DNA from 4 places in the Pseudomonas sp. LBUM1663 genome. Region 1 is predicted to be linked to each of the others. Evidence: predicted binding sites of a transcription regulator. Region 1 holds the regulator's gene; each other region holds the start of a gene.

Region 1 (5,774 bases):
CTGGCCCAGGTGTTGTTCGAGCGCTGGGCGGATGCCGACGAAGCGGTGGCGGCCTGCGTGATTTCCCACCACAACCTGGCGGACCTGCATTTGCGTCTGAACCAGCCGGAGGAGAGCGCCGAATACTTGTGCGCGATCCATCAGCGGTTGTTGCAAACCATGCAGGACCCGCGCCTGGCCCCGGCACTGCGTGAAGCCGCGCTGCGCCAAAGCAGCAAAACCTATGTCGAACTGCTGAATTTCATCAGCGAACACGGCGAATATCCGCGCACCCACCGTTTGCTGCGCACCGATACCGCATCGCCTGCGCCTATACATCATGGAGTCCATTGAAATGGCTTTTACCTTGCCTGCCCTGCCTTACGCTTACGATGCCCTGGAACCGCATATCGATGGGCAGACCATGGAGATTCACTACACCAAGCACCACCAGACCTACATCAATAACCTCAACGCCGCGGTCGAAGGCACCGAATTTGCCGAGTGGTCGGTGGAAAAACTGGTAGCCAGTGTCCAGCAGCTGCCGGAAAAACTCCGCGCGGCGGTGATCAATCAGGGTGGCGGCCACGCCAACCATTCGCTGTTCTGGGAAGTGATGGCGCCTCACGGTGGCGGCAAACCCGAAGGTGCGCTGGCCAAGGCGATTGATGAGCAACTGGGTGGCCTGAACAGTTTCATGGAAGCCTTCACCAAGGCCGCGCTGACCCGCTTCGGCAGTGGCTGGGCCTGGCTCAGCGTTACGCCGCAAAAGACTCTGATTGTGGAAAGTAGCGGCAACCAGGACAGCCCGTTGATGAACGGCAATACGCCGATCCTCGGCCTGGATGTCTGGGAGCACGCTTACTACCTGCAATATCAGAATCGTCGTCCGGAATACATCAATGCGTTCTACAACGTTATCAATTGGCCTGAAGTCGCTGCGCGTTATCAGGCTGCGCTGGTTTAAGTCCTCTATAAAAACAATTCAAGGCTGACTATGGGCACTGAAACACTGGCGATTGGCAGCGGACGAATGTTTCGTTACGCGTTGGGATCGCTGTTGCTGCTGGCGGGCATGTCGTTGTTGGTCGCCCATGGACTGGCGTGGCTGGATCTCGAACCCAAACTCTTGCGCGCACTGCAGGGCGGGGCGATTTGTGCTCTGGGCACTGCGTTGGGCGCGGTTCCGGTGCTGGTGATTCGCCGCATGCCGCAGGCGGTCAGCGATACGTTTCTGGGTTTCGGTGCCGGGGTGATGCTCGCGGCGACGGCGTTTTCGCTGATCGTTCCGGGGATTTCCGCTGCTGAAAGCCTGGGGCTGACACCCTGGGCGGCCAGCGGCTTGATCAGCTTCGGCATCATGCTCGGCGCGTTCGGGCTGTTTCTGGTGGACCGTAAGGTGTCGGGCGCCTCGCCGGAAATGCTCGTCGGAACCCTGGAGCGGCCGGTCATCCCGCCACGGATCTGGTTGTTTGTGTTTGCCATCATTGCCCACAACATTCCTGAAGGCATGGCGGTCGGTGTTTCGGCCGGTGGTGGAATGCCCGATGCTGACAGCTTGGCCATGGGCATCGCGTTGCAGGATGTGCCGGAAGGGCTAGTGATCGCGCTGGTATTGGCAGGGGCGGGGATGTCGCGGGTCAAGGCATTCCTGATCGGTGCAGCATCAGGTCTTGTGGAGCCGGTCTTCGCGTTGTTGTGCGCCTGGCTGGTGAGCCTGGCCGAATTGCTGTTGCCGTTAGGGTTGGCGTTGGCGGCGGGTGCGATGTTGCTGGTGGTCACCCATGAAGTCATCCCAGAGTCGCGGCGCAATGGTCACGACAAGCTTGCGAGTCTAGGCTTGTTGATCGGGTTTTGCTTGATGATGGTGATGGATACGGCGCTCGCCTAGGCGAGTGCTTAACCGCCTTCGCCAAAGTAGTCGTTGATCAGATCCACCAACGCCTTCAAGGCCTCGTCAGCCTGTTCACCTTCGGTACTCAGGTGGATTTTTGTTCCCTTACCGGCAGCGAGCATCATCATGGCCATGATGCTTTTGCCGTCTACCATGGACTCGGGAGTACGTCCGACCCGGATCGTGCAATCCTTGAACTCACCGGCAACGCCAACGAATTTTGCCGAAGCGCGGGCATGCAGGCCCAGCTTGTTGATGATTTCGATTTCCAGAGCAGGCATCGCGATGTGAATCCTTTAGCTGAGGTCGCGGTGGCGAACCTGGACGTTCTTCAGGGATTGTTGCAGGACCTGGCCCAGACGTTCGGTCAGGTAGACGGAGCGGTGATGCCCGCCGGTGCAGCCAATGGCAATGGTGACATAAGCCCGGTTGCTGGCGGCAAAGCGCGGCAACCACTTGAGCAGGTACGTGGAGATGTCCTGGAACATCTCTTCGACGTCCGGTTGTGCCGCCAGGTATTCGGCCACCGGTTGATCAAGACCGGATTGGTCGCGCAATTCCGGCTTCCAGTAAGGGTTGGGCAGGCAGCGCACGTCGAACACCAGGTCCGCATCTACCGGCATGCCCCGCTTGAATCCGAAAGATTCCACCAGGAACGCAGTGCCGGCTTCCGGCTGGTTCAGCAGGCGCAGCTTGATGGTATCGCGCAGCTGATAAAGGTTCAGGTTGGTGGTGTTCACCTTGAGGTCTGCCAGATCGGCGATCGGGCCCAGCAGATTACTTTCGTCCTGAATCGCCTCGGCCAGCGAGCGATTGGCGTTGCTCAGTGGGTGGCGGCGGCGGGTTTCCGAAAAGCGTTTGAGCAACGTTTCTTCGTCGGCGTCCAGATACAGCACGTCACACTTGATATGCCGACTGCGGACTTCTTCGAGCAATTCCGGAAACCGCGACAGGTGACTCGGCAGGTTGCGCGCATCGATGGATACAGCAACCAGCGGTTGAGCGAGCTCGGTATGAATTAGCGCGCGCTCGGCCAGTTCCGGCAGCAATCCGGCCGGGAGGTTATCGATGCAGTAGTAGCCGTTGTCCTCGAGAACATCGAGTGCGGTACTTTTACCTGAGCCGGAACGGCCACTGACGATGATCAGGCGCATGATTAATGACCGTTTTGCTCGTCCAGGACAACCTGATACAAGGCTTCATTGCTCGAGGCGCTGCGCAGTTTTTCGCGGACTTCCTTTCGATCGAGCATGCTGGCGATCTGGCGAAGTAGTTCCAGGTGGGCATCGGTAGCGGCTTCCGGGACCAGCAGAACGAACAGCAGGTCAACCGGGGCGCCGTCGATGGCGTCGAAATCGATGGGGGCGTCGAGGTGCATCAGTGCGCTGACAGGCGACGTACAACCTTTCAGACGGCAGTGGGGAATGGCGATGCCGTTACCAAAACCGGTCGAGCCGAGTTTTTCACGGGCAATCAGAGCCTCGAAGACATCTTGCATCTCCAGATCCGGGACTTCTTTATGGATAAGGTTGGCAATTTGCTCGAGGGCTTTCTTTTTGCTGCCGCCCGGCACGTTCACGAGGGAACGGCCGGGGGTCAGGATGCTTTCAAGTCGGATCATGGGTAGGGAGTGTTAACGACCGGTCGCGCCCTGAAGGAGGCTTTGGGTCTTTTCCTTATGCTTTTTGAGTTGTTTATCCAGCTTGTCGGTCAGTAAGTCGATCGCCGCGTACATATCTGTATGTTCCGCGTTTGCGACGACCTCACTGCCGGGAATATGCAGCGTGGCTTCGATTTTCTGCTTCAGCTTTTCGACGCACATCGTGACTTGCACGTTGGTGATCTTGTCGAAATGCCTCTCTAATCGTTGGAGTTTTTCGCCGATGTAGGTGCGAAGAGGTTCGGTCACTTCCAGTTGGTGTCCACTGATGTTGACTTGCATACAGCTTCTCCTTCGTTGCCAGTGCATAAAGCGGTAGATCAGATGATCTACCACTGGAACGCTGTGGCGTGGCTCTACATCAACCGCTTGCGTTCGCTCGAAGGCGCGATCCCGAGGGATTCGCGGTACTTGGCGACGGTGCGGCGAGCCACCTGAATGCCTTGTGCCTCCAGTAAACCAGCGATCTTGCTGTCACTCAACGGCTTTTTCTGATTTTCCGCAGCAACCAGTTTTTTGATGATCGCGCGGATCGCTGTGGACGAGCATTCGCCGCCTTCGGAGGTGCTGACGTGGCTGGAGAAAAAGTATTTCAGTTCATATATGCCCCGAGGGGTATGCATGAACTTCTGCGTGGTCACCCTTGAAATCGTCGACTCGTGCATCCCCACCGCTTCGGCGATGTCATGCAGCACCAGCGGTTTCATCGCTTCGTCGCCATACTCCAGGAAGCCGCGCTGATGCTCGACGATCTGGGTGGCCACTTTCATCAGGGTTTCGTTGCGACTTTGTAGGCTTTTGATGAACCAGCGGGCTTCTTGCAGCTGGTTGCGCATGAAGGTGTTATCGGCGCTGGTGTCGGCGCGGCGGACAAAACCGGCGTATTGGGCGTTGACCCGCAGCCGTGGCACTGATTCCTGGTTCAGCTCGACCAGCCAGCGCTCATTGTCCTTGCGCACGATCACGTCAGGGACAACATACTCGGCTTCACTGGACTCGATCTGTGAGCCCGGGCGCGGGTTGAGGCTCTGCACCAGCTCGATGACCTGGCGCAGTTCATCTTCCTTGAGCTTCATGCGACGCATCAGCTGGCTGTAATCACGGCTGCCGAGCAGGTCGATGTAGTCGGTGACCAGGCGTTTCGCTTCGGCCAGCCAAGGCGTCTTGGCAGGCAGTTGGCGCAATTGCAGCAGCAGGCATTCGCCCAGGTTGCGGGCGCCAATGCCGGCCGGTTCGAATTGCTGGATGCGGTGCAGGACGGCTTCGATTTCGTCCAGTTCGATGTCTAGTTCCGGATCGAAGGCCTCGAGAATTTCCTCGAGGGTTTCGTCCAGGTAGCCCTGATTGTTGATGCAGTCGATCAGGGTCACGGCGATCAGGCGATCGGTGTCGGACATCGGTGCCAGGTTCAGTTGCCACAACAAATGGCTTTGCAGGCTTTCACCGGCGGATGTGCGGGTGGTGAAATCCCACTCGTCGTCATCGTTGCTCGGCAGGCTGCTGGCGCTGGTCTGGTAGACGTCTTCCCACGCGGTATCGACGGGAAGCTCGTTGGGAATGCGCTCGTTCCAGTCGCCTTCCTCGAGGTTATCCACCGTCGGGGCGGTTTCCTGGTAGGAGGGTTCCGAAATGTCGGCGTTGGGGAGCTGCTCGGCTTTGTCGGCCAAGGGGTCGGCGTTATCGAAGTCGTCGCCTTCTTCCTGGCGTTCGAGCATCGGATTGGACTCCAGGGCCTCCTGGATTTCCTGTTGCAGGTCCAGGGTCGACAATTGGAGCAGGCGGATGGCCTGTTGCAGCTGCGGTGTCATCGTCAGCTGCTGGCCCATTCTCAAGACTAGCGATGGTTTCATGGCAGGGGCTTAACACCTTATTCGCCGGCGCACATGCGCCATCCACTACAGGGCGCCGGAGCGCCAAACATAAGCAAATTATATGCCCGAAACTGCAGCGTTTGCCTAGAGCGCTGTAACAATAAAAAAGTATTGATTTTTTATCGAGGCAAGCGCCCGGACAACCAGCCAGACACCTCAACGCTTACAGGCGGAACTCATGGCCCAGATACACTTCCTTGACCAGTTCGTTGGCCAGGATGGTGGCGGAGTCACCTTCGGCGATCAGTTGGCCATCGTTGACGATGTAGGCGGTTTCGCAGATATCCAGTGTTTCACGGACGTTGTGGTCAGTGATCAGCACGCCAATGCCTTTGGCCTTGAGGTGGTAGATGATCTGTTTGATGTCGCC
Region 2 (5,774 bases), 1.2 Mb from region 1:
CTCTACGGCCAGGGTGCCGTCGTTGAGCATGTGGTCTTGCCACTCGATGTCGAGCACGCCGTGGTACAGGTCTTCGGCGTCCTTCATCGGGAAACGCTTGAGCACCAGCAGCACCCGGTTCGCCAGACGCGACCACAGGCACAGGCGATAAGCGGTTTCCATGGTGGCCATGCCGCGCACGGCAGAGGTGTGCTCACGTGCTTCTTCAAGGCCAAGCCCGACGGCTTCCTCGATCAGCAGGCCTTCAAGGCCTTTGGGGCAAGTGAGGAAGATTTCGAATTGATCGGACATTGGAATTTCAGAGCCTTTAGCTAAGTGAACCGGCAACGCATTGCCGGCCCGGTTTTCAATCAGGCGCTTTTCTAAAAGAGCGCCCGCGTGGCACGAAGGTGTGCCGTCCCACCTGTGCTGCTCAGGTTAGAAGAGCTTAGATGCACAGGCAGATAAAAAAGTTGATGCAACAAAATGTCATAAGTCGACCCTTCGTCGAATAATCCTGCTGCTTAACAGGAGCCATTCTCACAAAGGATTAACTCCATCATTCTGTGGGGGGCCGATCATACAGGGCTTTGACCAATAAACACGGGACAAACATCGTGTTACTTATGGCCTTAGCATCTTTATGGTTACGTTCTTATGACAAAACGATCATTCCCTCGATGTGACGCATTGGTTAGAACTCAACACAGGTTGACGCCGCAACGACGTCAACACCTTGGCTCGCGACGCCGGCAGCGAGCCCCAACGGCAGGAGTTTTTCTGCCAGACCTCAATTGAGGTCGACGCGATAAATACAGTCAACAAGTGAGGGCAACACCCTATGAGAAGACTTAAGCGTGATCCGTTGGAAAGAGCATTTTTGCGCGGATATCAATATGGCGTTGGTGGCAAATCCCGTGAGCTTTGCCCATTTACTCTACCGTCGGTACGCCAAGCCTGGATTAACGGCTGGCGAGAAGGACGCGGCGACAACTGGGACGGTATGACCGGCACTGCGGGAATCCACAGACTCAACGAACTTCACGCCGTCGGCTAACACAGGGCACACACTCCGACACGACAATCTGGTTACGTAACGACTTAACACGCACGCCCCATCCGGGCGGCGGGCTCCGGCCCAGGGGCTCCTTCGAGGAGCCCTTTTTTATGCCTGCAAAAACCTTCCGCGAGTGAAATCGATCTTGTGGCGAGGGAGCTTGCTCCCGCTGGGCTGCGAAGCAGCCTCCAAACACTCAACATTGTTTGTCAGGAAAAACTCGACTGCTTCGCAGCCGAGCGGGAGCAAGCTCCCTCGCCACAAAAGCCCGCTCACAGAGGGTTCAGCGCAGGGCGGCGATGGCGTCGACGGATTCGCGAATCAGCGCCGGGCCTTTGTAGATGAAGCCGGAATAGAGCTGCACCAGGCTAGCACCCGCAGCGATTTTCTCGGCCGCGTGCTTGCCTTCGGTAATGCCGCCCACGGCGATGATCGGCAAGCGACCGGCCAGTTCCGCTGCCAGCACCTTCACGGTGTGGGTGCTCTTGTCGCGAACCGGTGCGCCGGACAGACCGCCCGCTTCGTCACCATGCTCCATGCCTTCAACGCCTACGCGGCTCAGGGTGGTGTTGGTGGCGATCACCGCGTCCATCCCGGTTTCGATCAACGCTTGCGCGACCTGCGCGGTTTCTTCATCGGTCATGTCCGGCGCGATCTTGATCGCCAGCGGTACATGTTTGCCGTGGCGCAACGCCAGTTCTGCGCGACGGGTCGCCAGATCGGCGAGCAATTGCTTGAGCGAATCGCCGAATTGCAGGCTGCGCAGGCCAGGGGTGTTCGGCGAACTGACGTTGACCGTCACGTAGCTGGCATGGGCGTAGACCTTATCCAGGCAGATCAGGTAATCGTCGACCGCACGCTCAACCGGCGTATCGAAGTTCTTGCCGATGTTGATGCCCAGCACGCCCTTGTACTTGGCCGCCGCCACGCGCGCCAGCAGGTGATCGACGCCGAGGTTGTTGAACCCCATGCGGTTGATGATCGCCTCGGCCTCCGGCAGGCGGAAAATCCGTGGCTTCGGGTTGCCCGGCTGCGGACGCGGGGTGATGGTGCCGATTTCGACAAAACCGAAACCCAGCTGGGCAAACCCGTCGATGGCCGCGCCGTTCTTGTCCAGACCGGCCGCCAAACCTACCGGGTTCGGAAATTCCAGGCCCATGACGTTCACCGGCATTTTCGCCGGCGCCTTGCACAGCAAACCGTTGAGGCCCAAACGCCCGCCCGCGCCGATCAGGTCCAGGGACAGATCGTGGGAGGTTTCCGGGGAAAGTTTGAACAACAGCTGACGGGCCAGGGTGTACATGGGCGGTTTTGACTCGAATGGCGGCGAAATGAGGCGGCGATTATAGCCGGGCATCGGTGTCGCAAGCGAGGCGCGCGACAAAATCAGCGGGCGGTGGCATATGCCTTGCACCATCACTGACATCAGCACTCATGCCAACGGCGGGATGAGTCGAAAGACAAAGGCGTCGTCACTTGGCCTTGCCCCGGCAAGCAGCCCGGTACGGCGCTTTTTTTTGGAAGGTGTTTAGCCATGAATGAAACCACAGCGGGGCCACTGGCCTGGGTCAATGGCAGCGATGCCCCGGAAAAAACTGAAATCAATCTCGGCTTCATGGCCCTGAGTGATTGCGCCTCGGTGGTGGTCGCGGCCACGCAGGGTTTCGCGCAGCCTTATGGCCTGACCCTGAACCTCAAGCGCCAGTCGTCCTGGGCCAACCTGCGGGACAAACTGGTCAGCGGCGAACTCGACGCCGCCCACAGCCTGTACGGCTTGATCTACGCCGTGCACCTGGGCATCGGCGGCGTGGCGCCGACCGACATGGCGGTGCTCATGGGCCTGAACCAGAACGGCCAGAGCATCAACCTTTCTCATGGTTTGCAGGCCTTGGGGGTGACCAGTCCTGAAGCACTGGACCGGCGCGTGCACCAAAGTCGCCCAAAACTGACCTTCGCCCAGACATTTCCGACAGGCACCCACGCCATGTGGCTGTATTACTGGCTCGCGAGTCAGGGCATTCATCCGTTACAGGATGTCGACAGTGTGGTGGTGCCGCCGCCGCAAATGGTCGCGCACCTGCAAGCCGGGCGCATTGATGGTTTCTGCGTCGGCGAACCGTGGTCCGCCAGCGCGGTGAAGCAGAACCTAGGGTTCACCATGGCAACGACCCAGGCCATCTGGCCCGATCACCCGGAAAAAGTCCTCGGCTGCACCCGCGCCTTTGTCGAGCAGTACCCCAACACCGCCCGGGCGTTGGTGATGGCGATCCTCGAAGCCAGTCGCTTCATCGAAGACAGCAACGAAAACCGCCGCAGCACCGCGAAGCTATTGAGCGCGCCCGAATACCTTGACGCACCGCTCGATTGCATCGAACCGCGCTTGCTCGGCGACTACGCCGATGGCCTCGGCAATCGCTGGCAGGACCCGCACGCGCTGCGCTTCCATGCGGGCGGTGAGGTCAACGTGCCGTACTTGTCCGATGGCATGTGGTTCATGACACAGTTCCGCCGCTGGGGCTTGTTGCGCGACGACCCGGATTACCTCGGGGTGGCCCGTGAGGTCCAGCAACTGGACGTGTACCGTGAGGCCGCCAGCGCAGTCGGTGTTGCCACCGAGGGTGAGGACATGCGCAGCAGCCAGTTGATTGACGGAAAAATCTGGGACGGCTCCGACCCGGTCGGCTATGCCCGCAGTTTCAAGCTGCACGCCATGAGCGACAGCTCGCCCCTTCTCGCCAGCCGCTGACAGGAGACTGCGAATATGTTGCGTATCCTGCTGATCAACGACACTGCGAAGAAAGTCGGTCGCCTGAAAGCGGCCCTGACCGAAGCCGGGTTCGAGGTGATCGACGAGTCGGGCCTGACCATCGACCTGCCCGCGCGCGTCGAAACAGTGCGCCCGGACGTGATCCTGATCGATACCGAGTCACCGAGCCGCGATGTGATGGAACAAGTGGTGCTCGTGAGTCGCGACCAACCGCGGCCGATTGTGATGTTTACCGATGAACACGACCCCGACGTGATGCGTCAGGCGATCAAGTCCGGGGTCAGTGCCTACATCGTCGAAGGCATTCACGCACAACGCTTGCAGCCGATTCTCGACGTCGCCATGGCACGCTTTGAAAGCGACCAGGCCCTGCGCGCCCAGCTCAACGCCCGCGACCAGCAACTGGCCGAGCGCAAGCGCATCGAACTGGCCAAGGGGCTGTTGATGAAGATGAAGGACTGCAACGAGGAAGAGGCCTACACCCTCATGCGCCGCCAGGCCATGAGCCGGCAGCAGAAGCTGATTCAAGTGGCGGAGCAAATTATTGCCATGAGTGAGCTGCTCGGCTGAAGCCCTGTGGTGAATGCTCTATCGCCTTCGCGAGCAAGCCCGCTCCCACAGTTGATTTGTGTACGACGCAATTCCATTGTGGGAGCGGGCTTGCTCGCGAATGGCCGCAACTCGGTTTCACCTGTTGGCACAGATCTCGCTAAGTAATCCACATAGGTAACCAACGGCGGTTGCCCCACCTACGACAAAGACGTCGCTCACCTCATTTGCCCACGGCGAATCGGGTGGCGGCGTTTTTTCGTTTTGGCCCCAGAGATCGGGGCCGGTGGTGCGGCCGAGGCGGCGCCCCACCTGCAAGCTCCTGACTCCTTCTCGAGACTCCCTACAGCTGAGGTGCGCGATGAATTCAAGCTTCTGGAAATCTGGCCATACCCCGACATTGTTCGCGGCCTTCCTCTATTTCGACCTGAGTTTCATGGTCTGGTACCTGCTCGGCCCCCTGGCGGTGCAGATCGCTGCCGACTTGCACCTGACCACCCAACAGCGCGGGCTCGTAGTGGCCACGCCGATTCTGGCCGGCGCCGTGCTGCGTTTTGTCATGGGCCTGCTGGCCGATCGCCTGTCGCCAAAAACCGCCGGGCTGATCGGCCAGGTGATCGTCATCTGTGCGCTGTTCGGTGCCTGGAAACTCGGCATTCACAGTTATGAACAAGCCTTGGTGCTGGGTCTGTTCCTCGGCATGGCCGGTGCGTCGTTCGCCGTCGCGCTGCCGCTGGCCTCGCAATGGTATCCACCGCAGCATCAAGGCAAGGCCATGGGCATCGCCGGTGCCGGCAATTCGGGCACCGTGCTTGCCGCATTGATCGCCCCGGTACTGGCCGCCGCTTTTGGCTGGAGCAATGTGTTCGGTTTCGCCCTGATCCCGCTGATCCTGACCCTCATCGTGTTCGCTTGGCTGGCCAAAAACGCGCCTGAGCGGCCGAAAGCCAAGTCCATGTCCGACTACTTCAAGGCCTTGGGCGACCGCGACAGTTGGTGGTTCATGTTTTTCTACAGCGTGACCTTCGGCGGCTTCATCGGCCTGGCCAGTGCCCTGCCCGGCTACTTCAACGACCAATACGGCCTGAGCCCGGTCACCGCCGGCTACTACACCGCGGCCTGCGTGTTCGGCGGCAGCCTGATGCGTCCACTGGGCGGCGCCCTGGCCGACCGTTTCGGCGGGATTCGCACGTTGCTGGGGATGTACACGGTTGCAGCGATCTGCATCGCCGCGGTGGGTTTCAACCTGCCGAGTTCCTACGCGGCACTGGCACTTTTCGTCTGCACCATGCTCGGTTTGGGTGCGGGTAACGGCGCGGTTTTCCAATTGGTCCCGCAGCGTTTTCGTCGAGAGATCGGCGTAATGACAGGCTTGATTGGCATGGCTGGCGGCATCGGTGGTTTCGCACTGGCGGCGGGCAT
Region 3 (5,774 bases), 750 kb from region 1:
ACTGGTGCGCGCCAACAAGTCGCGGATCAACGGTTTGCGGGTCAAGGTCAAGGGCGATGTGTTTCTCGCCGATATCGCACCGCTGCAATCGGAGCATGACGACAGCGAAGCTATGGCCGGTGCGGTGTTGACGCTGCACCGGGCTGACCGGGTCGGTGAGCGCATCTATAACGTGCGCAAACAGGAGCTGCGTGGGTTCGACAGTATCTTCCAAAGCTCCAAAGTGATGGCAGCGGTGGTGCGCGAGGCCCGACGCATGGCACCGCTGGATGCGCCACTCTTGATAGAAGGCGAAACCGGCACTGGTAAAGAGTTGTTGGCGCGTGCCTGTCACCTGGCGAGCCCCCGCGGCCAGTCACCTTTGATGGCACTCAACTGCGCCGGTCTGCCGGAATCGATGGCCGAGACCGAGCTGTTCGGTTACGGCCCCGGTGCGTTCGAAGGCGCACGGGCCGAAGGCAAGCTCGGGCTGCTGGAACTGACGGCGGGCGGTACGCTGTTTCTCGATGGCGTCGGGGAAATGAGCCCGCGCTTGCAGGTGAAACTGTTGCGCTTCTTGCAGGACGGTTGCTTCCGCCGTGTGGGCAGTGATGAGGAGGTTTACCTGGATGTGCGAGTGATCTGCGCGACGCAGGTGGACTTGTCCGAGTTGTGCGCACGCGGTGAGTTTCGCCAGGATCTGTATCACCGCTTGAACGTGCTGTCGCTGCACATCCCGCCCCTGCGTGAATGCCTCGACGGTTTGACGCCGCTGGTGGAGCACTTCCTCGATCAGGCCAGCCGGCAGATCGGTTGCCCTCTGCCGAAGCTGGCGCCGGCGGCGATGGAGCGGCTGAGTCATTACCATTGGCCGGGCAATGTCCGGCAGTTGGAGAACGTGTTGTTCCAGGCGGTCTCCCTGTGCGAGGGCGGGACCGTGAAGGCTGAGCACATTCGCTTGCCGGATTACGGCGTGCGTCAGCCGCTTGGCGATTTCTCCCTCGAAGGTGGGCTGGATGCGATTGTCGGGCGCTTTGAGAAAGCGGTGCTGGAGCGGTTGTATTCCGAGCACCCGAGTAGTCGGCAACTGGGCAAGCGGTTGGGGGTTTCCCATACGACGATTGCCAACAAGTTGCGCGAGTATGAAGTCGGTAAAGAACCCGGCAACACCTAGGTCCCTGTAGCAGCTGTCGAGCAACGCGAGGCAGCGTTCGGCTGCGCAGCAGTCGTAAGTCCGGTATGCAAGGTATTCCTGATACACCGCAGTGTCTGGTTTTACGACTGCTGCGCAGCCGAACGCTGCCTCGCGCTGCTCGACAGCTGCTACAAGGGTTCGGTTGAGCCCGAGGGGTCAACACTTGCCGTTAGCGGCATAACACCGCCGGTTTTTCGTCTCCGATACATTTCCCCAATCTCCGCAAAACCCCTCAAGTCCTTTGTTTGCCGGGCCTCGCGCCGTCAGAAAAAAGTTGGTCTGTAAATTGCTTATCGCTCAGCAGTACAGCGGTGGGCGGCAAACGTCCGGCATGCAGAGGAAAGAGCGTGGATAAGTACCTTTATGTGGCAATGACCGGCGCCAGCCAGAATGCACTGGCGCAGAAGGCTCATGCCAACAACCTGGCAAACATCTCCACCAACGGTTTTCAGAAGGACCTGGAACAGGCCCGTTCGATGCCGGTGTTTGGTGACAGCTTTCCGGCGCGTGCGTTTGCCATGACCGAGCGTCCGGCCACCGACTTCTCGCCAGGTTCGCTGGTTGAAACCGGTCGCGACCTCGACGTCGCGGTGCAAGGCAATGGCTGGATCGCCGTGCAGACCCCCGATGGCGCTGAAAGCTACGTGCGCACCGGCAGCCTGAACGTGGACGCCCTGGGCGTGCTGCGTGCCGGCAACGGTATGCCGGTGATGGGCAATGGCGGACCGATCGCCGTGCCGCCCGAGCAGCAAATCGAAGTGGGCGAAGACGGCACCATCAGCATCCGTGCGATGGGCGAAGGCCCGCGCGTGATGGCTGAAGTCGACCGCATCAAACTGGTCAACCCTGACCTCAAGAACATGACCAAAGGCCTGGACGGTTCGATCCACACCAAGGACGGCAAGCCGGCGCAAGCCGATGCAGGCGTCAAACTGGTGTCCGGGTTCCTTGAGTCGAGCAACGTCAATGCCGTGGAAGAGATGACCTCGGTGCTGGCCTTGTCGAAGCAGTTCGAGCTGCACATCAAGATGATGAACACCGCCAAAGACGACGACCAGGCCATGGCTCGGGTCTTGCAGATCAGCTAATTATCAGAACGTCGCGCCGTAAAACAGGCGCACGAGGAGAATCGAATGCTTCCGGCTCTATGGGTTGCCAAAACAGGTCTGTCCGCCCAGGACACCAACCTGACGACCATTTCCAACAACCTGGCAAACGTGTCGACCACGGGTTTCAAACGTGACCGCGCCGAGTTCCAGGACTTGCTCTATCAGATCAAACGCCAGCCAGGCGCTCAGTCGACCCAGGACAGCGAACTGCCGTCGGGTCTGCAAGTGGGTACCGGTGTGCGCATCGTCGGCACCCAGAAAAACTTCACCGCCGGCAGCCTGCAAACCACCGAGCAGCCGCTGGACCTGGCCGTCGACGGTCGCGGTTTCTTCCAGATCCTGCAGCCGGACGGCACCACGTCCTACACCCGTGATGGCACGTTCCACCTCGATTCCAATGGCCAGATCGTCAACGCCAGTGGCTTCGCCCTGGAACCGGCCATCGTCATTCCGAACGACGCGCAGACCTTCACGGTCGGTCGCGACGGCACCGTGTCCATCACCGTTCCGGGTAACCCGGCCAACCAGGTGATCGGCAACCTGCAAACCGCCGACTTCATCAACCCGGCCGGTCTGCAAGCCGTGGGTAACAACCTGTTCCTGGAAACCGCTGCCAGCGGCGCGCCGCAAATCGGCACACCGGGCCTCAACGGTTTCGGTACCACGCTGCAGAACACCCTGGAAACGTCCAACGTCAGCACCGTTGAAGAGATGGTCAACATGATCACCACTCAGCGCGCTTACGAGATGAACTCCAAGGTGATCTCCACCGCCGATCAGATGCTCTCGTTCGTAACGCAGAATCTGTAATCAGTCTATGAGGCGACCATGAGGTCGCCTGCAACACCGTGAGGTAGGGTCATGAATCGCTTTGTATCTGTTCTGGCACTGAGTGGGGTCGTCGTGCTCGCGGGCTGCGTCGCTCCGCCGCCCAAGCCCAATGACCCTTACTACGCCCCGGTGTTGCCGCGCACGCCGTTGCCGGCTGCCGCCAATAACGGCTCGATCTATCAGGCCGGTTTTGAACAGAACCTGTACAGCGACCGCAAGGCGTTCCGGGTCGGTGACATCATCACCATCACCCTGAACGAGCGCACCCAGGCCAGCAAGAACGCCAACTCGCAAATTGGCAAGAACAGCAAAACCGACATCGGTCTGAGCTCGTTCTTTGGCGGCGGTCTGAGCACCAGCGATCCGGTGGGCAGCGGTAGCTTGAGCCTGGACGTCGGTTACGAAGGCGACCGTGCGACCAAGGGCGACAGCAAATCCGGGCAGAGCAACAGCCTGACCGGCTCGATCACCGTGACCGTCGCTGACGTGCTGCCCAACGGCATCATCGCCGTGCGCGGCGAGAAGTGGCTGACGCTCAACACTGGCGATGAGCTGGTGCGGATTGCCGGCATGGTTCGCTCCGATGACATCGCCACTGACAACACCGTGTCGTCGACCCGTGTCGCCGATGCACGCATCACCTACTCGGGCACCGGTGCGTTCGCCGATGCGAGTCAGCCAGGCTGGTTCGACCGTTTCTTCCTCAGCCCGCTGTTCCCTTTCTAGGTGGCTACGTTGAATCTTAAACACCTGATGGTGGCCGCCCTGATGCTCTCGGCTGCGTTCAACGCGCAAGCCGAGCGGCTGAAGGATATCGCCAGTATTTCCGGCGTTCGTTCCAACCAATTGATCGGCTACGGCCTGGTGGTAGGGCTTAACGGCACCGGCGACCAGACAACGCAGACCCCGTTCACCCTGCAGACCTTCAACAACATGCTCTCGCAGTTCGGCATCAAGGTGCCGCCGGGTTCGGGCAACGTGCAGTTGAAGAACGTCGCCGCCGTGTCGATCAGTGCTGATTTGCCGGCGTTCGCCAAGCCGGGCCAGCAGGTCGACATCACCGTTGCGTCTATCGGTAACTCCAAGAGCCTGCGCGGCGGCACCTTGCTGCTGACGCCACTCAAGGGTATCGACGGCAACGTCTACGCGATCGCCCAGGGCAACCTGGTCGTCGGCGGTTTTGATGCCGAAGGCCGCGACGGTTCGAAGATCACCGTCAACGTTCCGTCGGCCGGTCGTATCCCCGGCGGTGCTTCGGTGGAACGTTCGGTGCCGAGCGGTTTCAACCAGGGCAACAGCCTGACTTTGAACCTCAACCGTTCGGACTTCACCACCGCCAAGCGCATCGTTGACAAGATCAACGACATGCTCGGCCCTGGCGTGGCCCAGGCCATCGATGGCGGTTCGATTCGGGTCAGCGCGCCGCTCGATCCAAGTCAACGCGTCGACTATTTGTCGATCCTCGAGAACCTTGAAGTCGACCCGGGTCAGGCGGTGGCGAAAGTCATCATCAACTCGCGCACCGGCACCATCGTGATCGGCCAGAACGTCAAGGTTTCACCCGCTGCCGTCACTCACGGCAGCCTGACGGTGACCATTACCGAAGACCCGATTGTCAGCCAGCCCGGCCCTCTGTCCAATGGCCAGACCGCCGTCGTGCCACGCTCGCGGGTCAATGCTCAGCAAGAAGCCAAGCCGATGTTCAAGTTCGGCCCGGGCACCACCCTCGACGAAATCGTGCGTGCGGTGAACCAGGTTGGCGCGGCACCGGGTGACTTGATGGCGATCCTTGAAGCACTGAAGCAGGCCGGCGCGTTGCAAGCCGACCTGATCGTGATCTGAGGACAGCAACCATGGATATGCGCAAGGGCGGTCTGGGTGTCAGCAGCAACGATTCGGGGTCCTATTCGGACCTGAATCGTTTGAACCAGCTCAAGGTCGGCGACAAGGACAGTGACGCGAACATGCGCAAGGTAGCGCAGGAATTCGAGTCGCTGTTCCTCGGTGAAATGCTCAAGTCCATGCGCTCGGCCACCGAAGCGCTGGGCAAGGACAACCCGCTCAACACCCCGGCGGCCAAGCAATACCAGGAAATGTACGACCAGCAGTTGGCCGTTTCCATGTCCCGCGAGGGCGGCGGTATTGGTCTGGCAGACGTGCTGATGCGCCAGATGTCGAAGAACAAACCGCTGGCGCCAGGCGAGGCTGCGGCCTTGTCCGCCGCCAAGCAGGAGGCGGCGAAAGCGGCCGTGCCAACACCAATTGCTGCGGGCACCGTGGCCACCGACGGCCCGCTGTCTCGGCTCAATGGCCAGCGTCCGTTGTGGGCTTCGCGTTCGGTGAAAGCGCCGACAGGCGAGGGTACCCATCACAATGACATGGAGCTGATCAACCAGCGCCGTCTGGCCTTGCCGCCGAAATTGGCCGATCGCTTGCTCGCCGGTCTGGTGCCTTCGGCAACGACGACCGTCGCGACAACTCCGAACAAGACCTTGCTGCCTGAACGCGCCGCGACGCCGGTAGTGACCGGTGCCGGGCCGCTTTTCAATGGCGACTGGCTGCCTTCGCCAACCGATAACAAATCGAGCGGACGCTTGCAGGTTTACGGCCGTGCGATGGCACAGATTCCACTGGCGCCGCCGAAGAAAGCCTTCAGCTCC
Region 4 (5,774 bases), 1.2 Mb from region 1:
TGTTGCCACATACAGTTCTCCGCACGTTCGGGGCGCATTCTAGCGCGCTCAGGGAAAAAACAAAGGCCCTAATATTCCTTCAATCATGTAAGCCATTGGCCGCAGAAAAACGCCCGTCGTAAACGCCAATAAACGTGTACGAAAAAACCTTTCAGCAGTCCCTTCACTGACAAACGCCAGACAAAAAAATGCCCGGCAAGCCGGGCAAGTTTTTTATGCGCGTACTACAAGTTGTAGCCGCGTTCGTTGTGGAGCGCCAGATCGATGCCGACAGCCTCTTCTTCTTCCGTGATACGCAGGCCCATGACAGCGTCCAGAACCTTGAGAATGATGTAGGTGACGATCGCGGTGTAGATCACCGTGAAGCCCACGCCTTTGCACTGAATCCAGACTTGAGCGGCGATGTCGGTGACGGTGCCGAAACCACCCAGGGACGGTGCGGCGAACACACCGGTCAGGATCGCGCCGAGGATACCGCCGATGCCGTGTACACCGAAGGCGTCCAGGGAATCGTCATAACCGAGTTTGCGTTTCAGGGTGGTGGCGCAGAAGAAGCACACCACGCCCGCAGCCAGGCCGATGACCAGAGCGCCCATCGGGCCCACGGTGCCAGCGGCCGGGGTGATGGCGACCAGACCGGCCACAACACCCGAAGCGATACCCAGTGCACTTGGTTTGCCGTGAGTGATCCACTCGGCGAACATCCAGCCCAGTGCAGCGGCGGCGGTTGCGATCTGGGTCACCAGCATCGCCATACCGGCGGTGCCGTTGGCCGCAGCGGCGGAACCGGCGTTGAAACCGAACCAGCCGACCCACAGCATCGCGGCACCCATCAGGGTGTAACCGAGGTTGTGCGGGGCCATCGGAGTGGTCGGGAAGCCTTTACGCTTACCGAGCACGATGCACGCAACCAGACCGGCCACACCGGCGTTGATGTGCACCACGGTGCCGCCCGCGAAGTCGAGTACACCCCAATCCCACATCAGACCGCCGTTGCCGGACCAGACCATGTGCGCAATCGGTGCGTAAACCAGGGTGAACCACACGCCCATGAAGATCAGCATGGCGGAGAACTTCATCCGCTCGGCGAAGGCACCGACGATCAGCGCAGGGGTGATGATGGCGAAGGTCATCTGGAAGGTGATGAACACCGCCTCAGGGAACAGCGCCGCAGGACCGGTCAGGCTCGACGGCGTGACACCGGCGAGGAATGCCTTGCCCATGCCACCGAAGAACGAGTTGAAGTTGACGACGCCCTGCTCCATGCCGGTGGTGTCGAACGCGATGCTGTAGCCATAAATGACCCACAGAATGCTGATCAGACCGGTAATGGCGAAGCACTGCATCATCACGGAAAGAATGTTTTTGGAGCGAACCATGCCGCCGTAGAACAGGGCGAGACCGGGAATGGTCATGAACAGCACGAGGGCTGTCGAGGTCATCATCCAGGCGGTATCGCCGGAGTTGAGGACTGGGGCCGCCACTTCGTCTGCCGCCATAGCCAGGCTGGGCATTACGAGGGACAACAGGGCTCCTAGCCCTGCGAATTTACGCAGAGTCATATTGTTTTCTCCTGGGGCGTTGGGTTTGTGGCGGCGTTTAAATCGCGTCGGTATCGGTTTCGCCGGTACGGATGCGAATCGCCTGTTCCAGATTGACCACGAAGATCTTGCCGTCACCGATCTTGCCGGTGTTGGCGGCCTTGGTTATCGCCTCGATAACCCGGTCCAGATCCTTGTCGTCAATGGCGACATCGATCTTCACCTTGGGCAGAAAATCGACCACGTACTCCGCGCCGCGATACAGCTCGGTGTGACCCTTCTGCCGACCGAAGCCTTTGACTTCAGTAACGGTAATGCCCTGCACGCCGATCTCGGACAGCGACTCGCGCACGTCGTCCAACTTGAACGGCTTGATGATGGCAGTGACTAGCTTCATGAAAACTCTCTCCCGAATTGGTGGACTTGCCCCAGGAAAACAAACCCGTCTCAAGTCTAAGCGCAGTGCCTGGCTTTGTAACGCATCGTCGGCCTTTGATTGCCCGTCCGACGCCAGCTAACCGCTCCTCACGAAACAACTCCCCGTTCCGCTTGGCGCACTGCATTCGTCACAGCGACTGCATCAGTGCATGGGTTACTACTGACTAAGCAGAAAGCTTGCCATCTCGCCAAAACCCACTGAATTCAATTCCTTGGCCGCTGCCAACAGCCACTTCCCTCAATCGGTCCGACGGATACGCACAACAACAGTGCGTAGCCGTCCGTCCACATGCGCGAAAAGCGTGCATCCCTGCTGTCGGAATTGACTATAGACACTGCGTGATACACTGCCCGCCATTGTTGACAGGACATTTCCCATGCTCGCACCCAAAGACTTCCTCGACGCCCTGACCGGCACCGCCTCCCGCCTCTTCAGCGGCGAAACCCCGTTGCCGAAAAGCGAAATCGAAAGCCAGTTCAAAGCGTTGTTGCAGAGCGGCTTCAGCAAGCTGGATCTGGTGAGCCGTGAAGAGTTTGATAGTCAGATGGTTGTGCTGGCGCGGACTCGGGCGCGGCTGGAAAGCCTCGAAGCGAAGGTTGCAGAGCTGGAAGCGAAGCTCAATCCCCCAACCGAATAACCCATCTGACAATGCAATCCCCTGTGGGAGCGAGCCTGCTCGCGAATAGCGTCACCTCGGTCTCCAGCCATCCCACACTGGACAGACCAACCCTGTAGGACCTGCCAAAAGCTGCGATCGTTTGATCTGCCGCCCCGCCACCATCTCGGCAACGTCCTACAAAGATCACCACCGCCGTCCGATAGCGTCGTGAAGCCCAGGCTCCTAAGCTCATCCCCAGCTGAACATTCAGCACTGGGTTTGGCGACCTGGAAGACCCCGACGCACCGCGACCACATTCGACCGAGGAGTTTATTCCCATCTCGAATTATGGCGGCTATGCGTGGGAGACCTTCGGGTCTGCCGGTTCTCGGGCGTCACCGGTTCGCCAACCCGCGCATAGCTGCCACCTTTTTCGTTTGGCGACGATCAGAGGCAGTTTTCTTCACTCGACCCCGAGAACTGCACCATGAATGAAAACTATCTAATCCCTCACGTCTTCACCCGCCACAAACTCCACCTCCACGCGCTTTTGATCGAAAACCAGCCTTGGTTCAGCGCCCGAGACCTAGGCCGTCTGCTTCGCCTTTTCCTCGACGAACGCGCCGTCCGAAAACTCGATCCCGATCAACATCAAACCGCACGAGTCGTCATCCACGGCACCCTCGAAAATACCCTGCTGATCAGCGAATCCGGCGTCTACGCCCTGCTCGTCTACCACTACTGCCCCGAATACCGAGGCCTGCGCGAATGGCTGACCCACGACGTCGTACCCGCCCTCAGAGACGCCCAACAACCGACGTCAAGCGAACGCCCGGTACTGAGCCTGCTGAACTGGCCAGAGATGTCGCTGAGTTTGCTGCACTGGAATAACCAGCCGTGGATCCGGCTGCAGGATGTTCCGCAGATGCTGGTGGATGGTGAACGGACGCAACGTGCGGTCAATGTACCGTGGTGGAAGCGTGCTTCGCGGAAGCTGCAATCGCGTTAAGTGGCTAAAGCGCGACCACGTCCGATTTCGGCTTTGCGCAGATCGTAAGTCAATTGCAGGTTCAGCCAGAACTCGGGCGCGGTGTTCAGGAAGCCAGATAGCTTCCCCGGTAGATCAACACTGACACAACGCTGCTGCATCACGATTTCGTTGACCACTTTTAACGTTTCGTTCAACGAACGGGCGAAAGCCGACTCTGAAATGCCCAACGGATCAAGAAACTCCTCCTGAAGAATTGCGCCAGGATGAACCGGTCGCATTCCATTACCGTTCATTTTCCTCTCCGAAGTCAGCGATCAATTAATGATCATAAGCAGCCCTGCCAGACAGACAAGAGCGCTCACACACTTTCACCGGGGTCCTTCATTGATCTAGGCAAGGTCCTACAAAAACCTCATCCCGCGACTGATTACATCGGCAATCCGCACTCGCTTACGCTTGATCACCAGAAAGACACTCGCAACATCCAGTGAAAGTTTGTCGCTTCATTCGTAACGCCGAAAAACAACACCCCGACTACCCTTCAAAAAACCGCAGGAAGCGGTCCCCGTAAAGATCAAGGAACGACCATGTCCCTCTCCATCGTCCACAGCCGCGCCCAGATTGGCGTGGATGCGCCCGCCGTTACCGTCGAAGTCCATCTGGCCAACGGCTTGCCGTCCCTGACGATGGTCGGATTGCCCGAAGCGGCTGTTAAGGAAAGCAAGGACCGGGTGCGCAGCGCGATCATCAATTCAGGCCTGCAATTTCCTGCACGGCGTATCACCTTGAATCTCGCTCCCGCTGACCTACCGAAGGACGGCGGACGATTCGATCTGGCGATTGCCTTGGGAATTCTGTCCGCCAGCGTGCAGGTGCCGACGTTGACGCTGGATGACATTGAATGCCTGGGAGAACTGGCACTGTCAGGCGCGGTACGTGCCGTGAGAGGCGTATTGCCGGCTGCGCTGGCAGCTCGCAAGGCCGGACGCTCGTTGATGGTGCCGCGGGCGAACGCCGAGGAGGCGTGCCTGGCATCGGGTTTGAAGGTGTTTGCCGTGGACCACCTGCTGGAAGCCGTTGCGCACTTCAATGGACATACGCCGGTTGAACCCTACGTTTCCAATGGCTTGCTCTACGCCAGCAAACCCTATCCGGACTTGAATGAAGTGCAGGGGCAAATCTCGGCCAAGCGCGCATTGCTGATTGCGGCGGCTGGGGCTCATAACCTGCTATTTAGCGGACCACCGGGGACTGGGAAAACGTTGTTGGCGAGTCGTTTGCCGGGTTTGCTTCCACCGCTCGCCGAAAACGAGGCGCTGGAAGTCGCAGCCATTCAATCCGTCACCAGTTGCGTGCCCTTGAGCCACTGGCCGCAACGACCATTCCGCCAACCCCATCACTCGGCCTCCGGCCCTGCATTGGTGGGTGGCGGATCGAAGCCGCAACCCGGCGAAATCACCCTCGCCCATCATGGCGTGCTGTTCCTCGACGAACTTCCGGAATTCGATCGCAAGGTGTTGGAGGTTTTAAGGGAGCCGCTGGAGTCCGGCCACATCGTGATTTCCCGCGCCAAGGATCGCGTGAGGTTTCCGGCACGCTTTCAATTGGTGGCCGCGATGAACCCGTGTCCCTGTGGATATCTTGGTGAACCCAGCGGCAAATGCAGTTGTACACCGGACATGGTCCAGCGCTATCGGAACAAATTGTCGGGGCCGCTGCTGGATCGGATCGACCTGCACCTGACCGTCGCTCGGGAAGCCACGGCGTTGAATCCTGCGCTCAAACCCGGTGATGACACCGCCACTGCTGCGGAACTGGTCGCCGACGCCCGGGAGCGTCAAAACAAACGCCAAGGCTGTGCCAACGCATTCCTTGATTTGCCAGGGCTGCGTCGACACTGCAAGTTATCCACAACTGACGAAGCGTGGCTGGAAACTGCTTGCGAGCGTTTGACCTTGTCACTCCGGTCGGCCCATCGACTGCTCAAGGTTGCCCGCACGCTGGCAGACCTTGAACAGATCGATGGCATCACCCGCGAACATCTGGCGGAGGCATTGCAGTATCGGCCAAGCACAAACTGACAAGAATCATTCTTTAGTGAGATCAACCAACGGCGTTTGTCGCACCTCAGTCGCCCGCCCACCCTGTATCTCATTCACCCGCTGCATCGCTTTATCCACAGCCCCTTTATCCGCCAGCAAACTG

What was found. Region 1 encodes sigma-54, which starts transcription at its own class of promoters, with help from an activator protein. Its sites were predicted from a motif close to ANTGGCATNNANNTTGCTNT; they were not measured.
Positions count from the first base shown of each region.
Region 2: a site for sigma-54 is predicted at 2,432-2,451, ahead of ACA075_RS09985 (CmpA/NrtA family ABC transporter substrate-binding protein). Genes of this name have one in related genera too.
Region 3: a site for sigma-54 is predicted at 1,448-1,467, ahead of ACA075_RS07850 (flagellar basal body rod protein FlgF). Genes of this name have one in related genera too.
Region 4: a site for sigma-54 is predicted at 2,145-2,164, ahead of glnK (P-II family nitrogen regulator). Genes of this name have one in related genera too.

Region 1 is NZ_CP166792.1:995,026-1,000,799, forward strand. It holds gene ACA075_RS04300 (DUF2753 family protein) at 1-333, shown strand, start outside; gene ACA075_RS04305 (superoxide dismutase) at 335-946, shown strand; gene ACA075_RS04310 (ZIP family metal transporter) at 977-1,870, shown strand; gene ACA075_RS04315 (HPr family phosphocarrier protein) at 1,879-2,154, opposite strand; gene rapZ (RNase adapter RapZ) at 2,170-3,027, opposite strand; gene ptsN (PTS IIA-like nitrogen regulatory protein PtsN) at 3,030-3,494, opposite strand; gene hpf (ribosome hibernation-promoting factor, HPF/YfiA family) at 3,507-3,815, opposite strand; gene ACA075_RS04335 (RNA polymerase factor sigma-54) at 3,890-5,383, opposite strand; gene lptB (LPS export ABC transporter ATP-binding protein) at 5,568-5,774, opposite strand, start outside.
Region 2 is NZ_CP166792.1:2,199,118-2,204,891, reverse strand. It holds gene rlmKL (bifunctional 23S rRNA (guanine(2069)-N(7))-methyltransferase RlmK/23S rRNA (guanine(2445)-N(2))-methyltransferase RlmL) at 1-291, opposite strand, end outside; gene rmf (ribosome modulation factor) at 821-1,036, shown strand; gene ACA075_RS09990 (quinone-dependent dihydroorotate dehydrogenase) at 1,320-2,339, opposite strand; gene ACA075_RS09985 (CmpA/NrtA family ABC transporter substrate-binding protein) at 2,571-3,782, shown strand; gene ACA075_RS09980 (ANTAR domain-containing response regulator) at 3,798-4,373, shown strand; gene ACA075_RS09975 (hypothetical protein) at 4,491-4,670, opposite strand; gene ACA075_RS09970 (nitrate/nitrite transporter) at 4,714-5,774, shown strand, end outside.
Region 3 is NZ_CP166792.1:1,749,522-1,755,295, forward strand. It holds gene ACA075_RS07845 (sigma-54-dependent transcriptional regulator) at 1-1,153, shown strand, start outside; gene ACA075_RS07850 (flagellar basal body rod protein FlgF) at 1,522-2,262, shown strand; gene flgG (flagellar basal-body rod protein FlgG) at 2,308-3,093, shown strand; gene flgH (flagellar basal body L-ring protein FlgH) at 3,145-3,840, shown strand; gene ACA075_RS07865 (flagellar basal body P-ring protein FlgI) at 3,868-4,956, shown strand; gene flgJ (flagellar assembly peptidoglycan hydrolase FlgJ) at 4,968-5,774, shown strand, end outside.
Region 4 is NZ_CP166792.1:6,405,997-6,411,770, forward strand. It holds gene ACA075_RS29425 (secondary thiamine-phosphate synthase enzyme YjbQ) at 1-11, opposite strand, end outside; gene ACA075_RS29430 (ammonium transporter) at 225-1,562, opposite strand; gene glnK (P-II family nitrogen regulator) at 1,600-1,938, opposite strand; gene ACA075_RS29440 (accessory factor UbiK family protein) at 2,357-2,617, shown strand; gene ACA075_RS29445 (BRO-N domain-containing protein) at 3,066-3,587, shown strand; gene ACA075_RS29450 (HigA family addiction module antitoxin) at 3,584-3,862, opposite strand; gene ACA075_RS29455 (YifB family Mg chelatase-like AAA ATPase) at 4,157-5,650, shown strand; gene ACA075_RS29460 (aldose 1-epimerase family protein) at 5,657-5,774, opposite strand, start outside.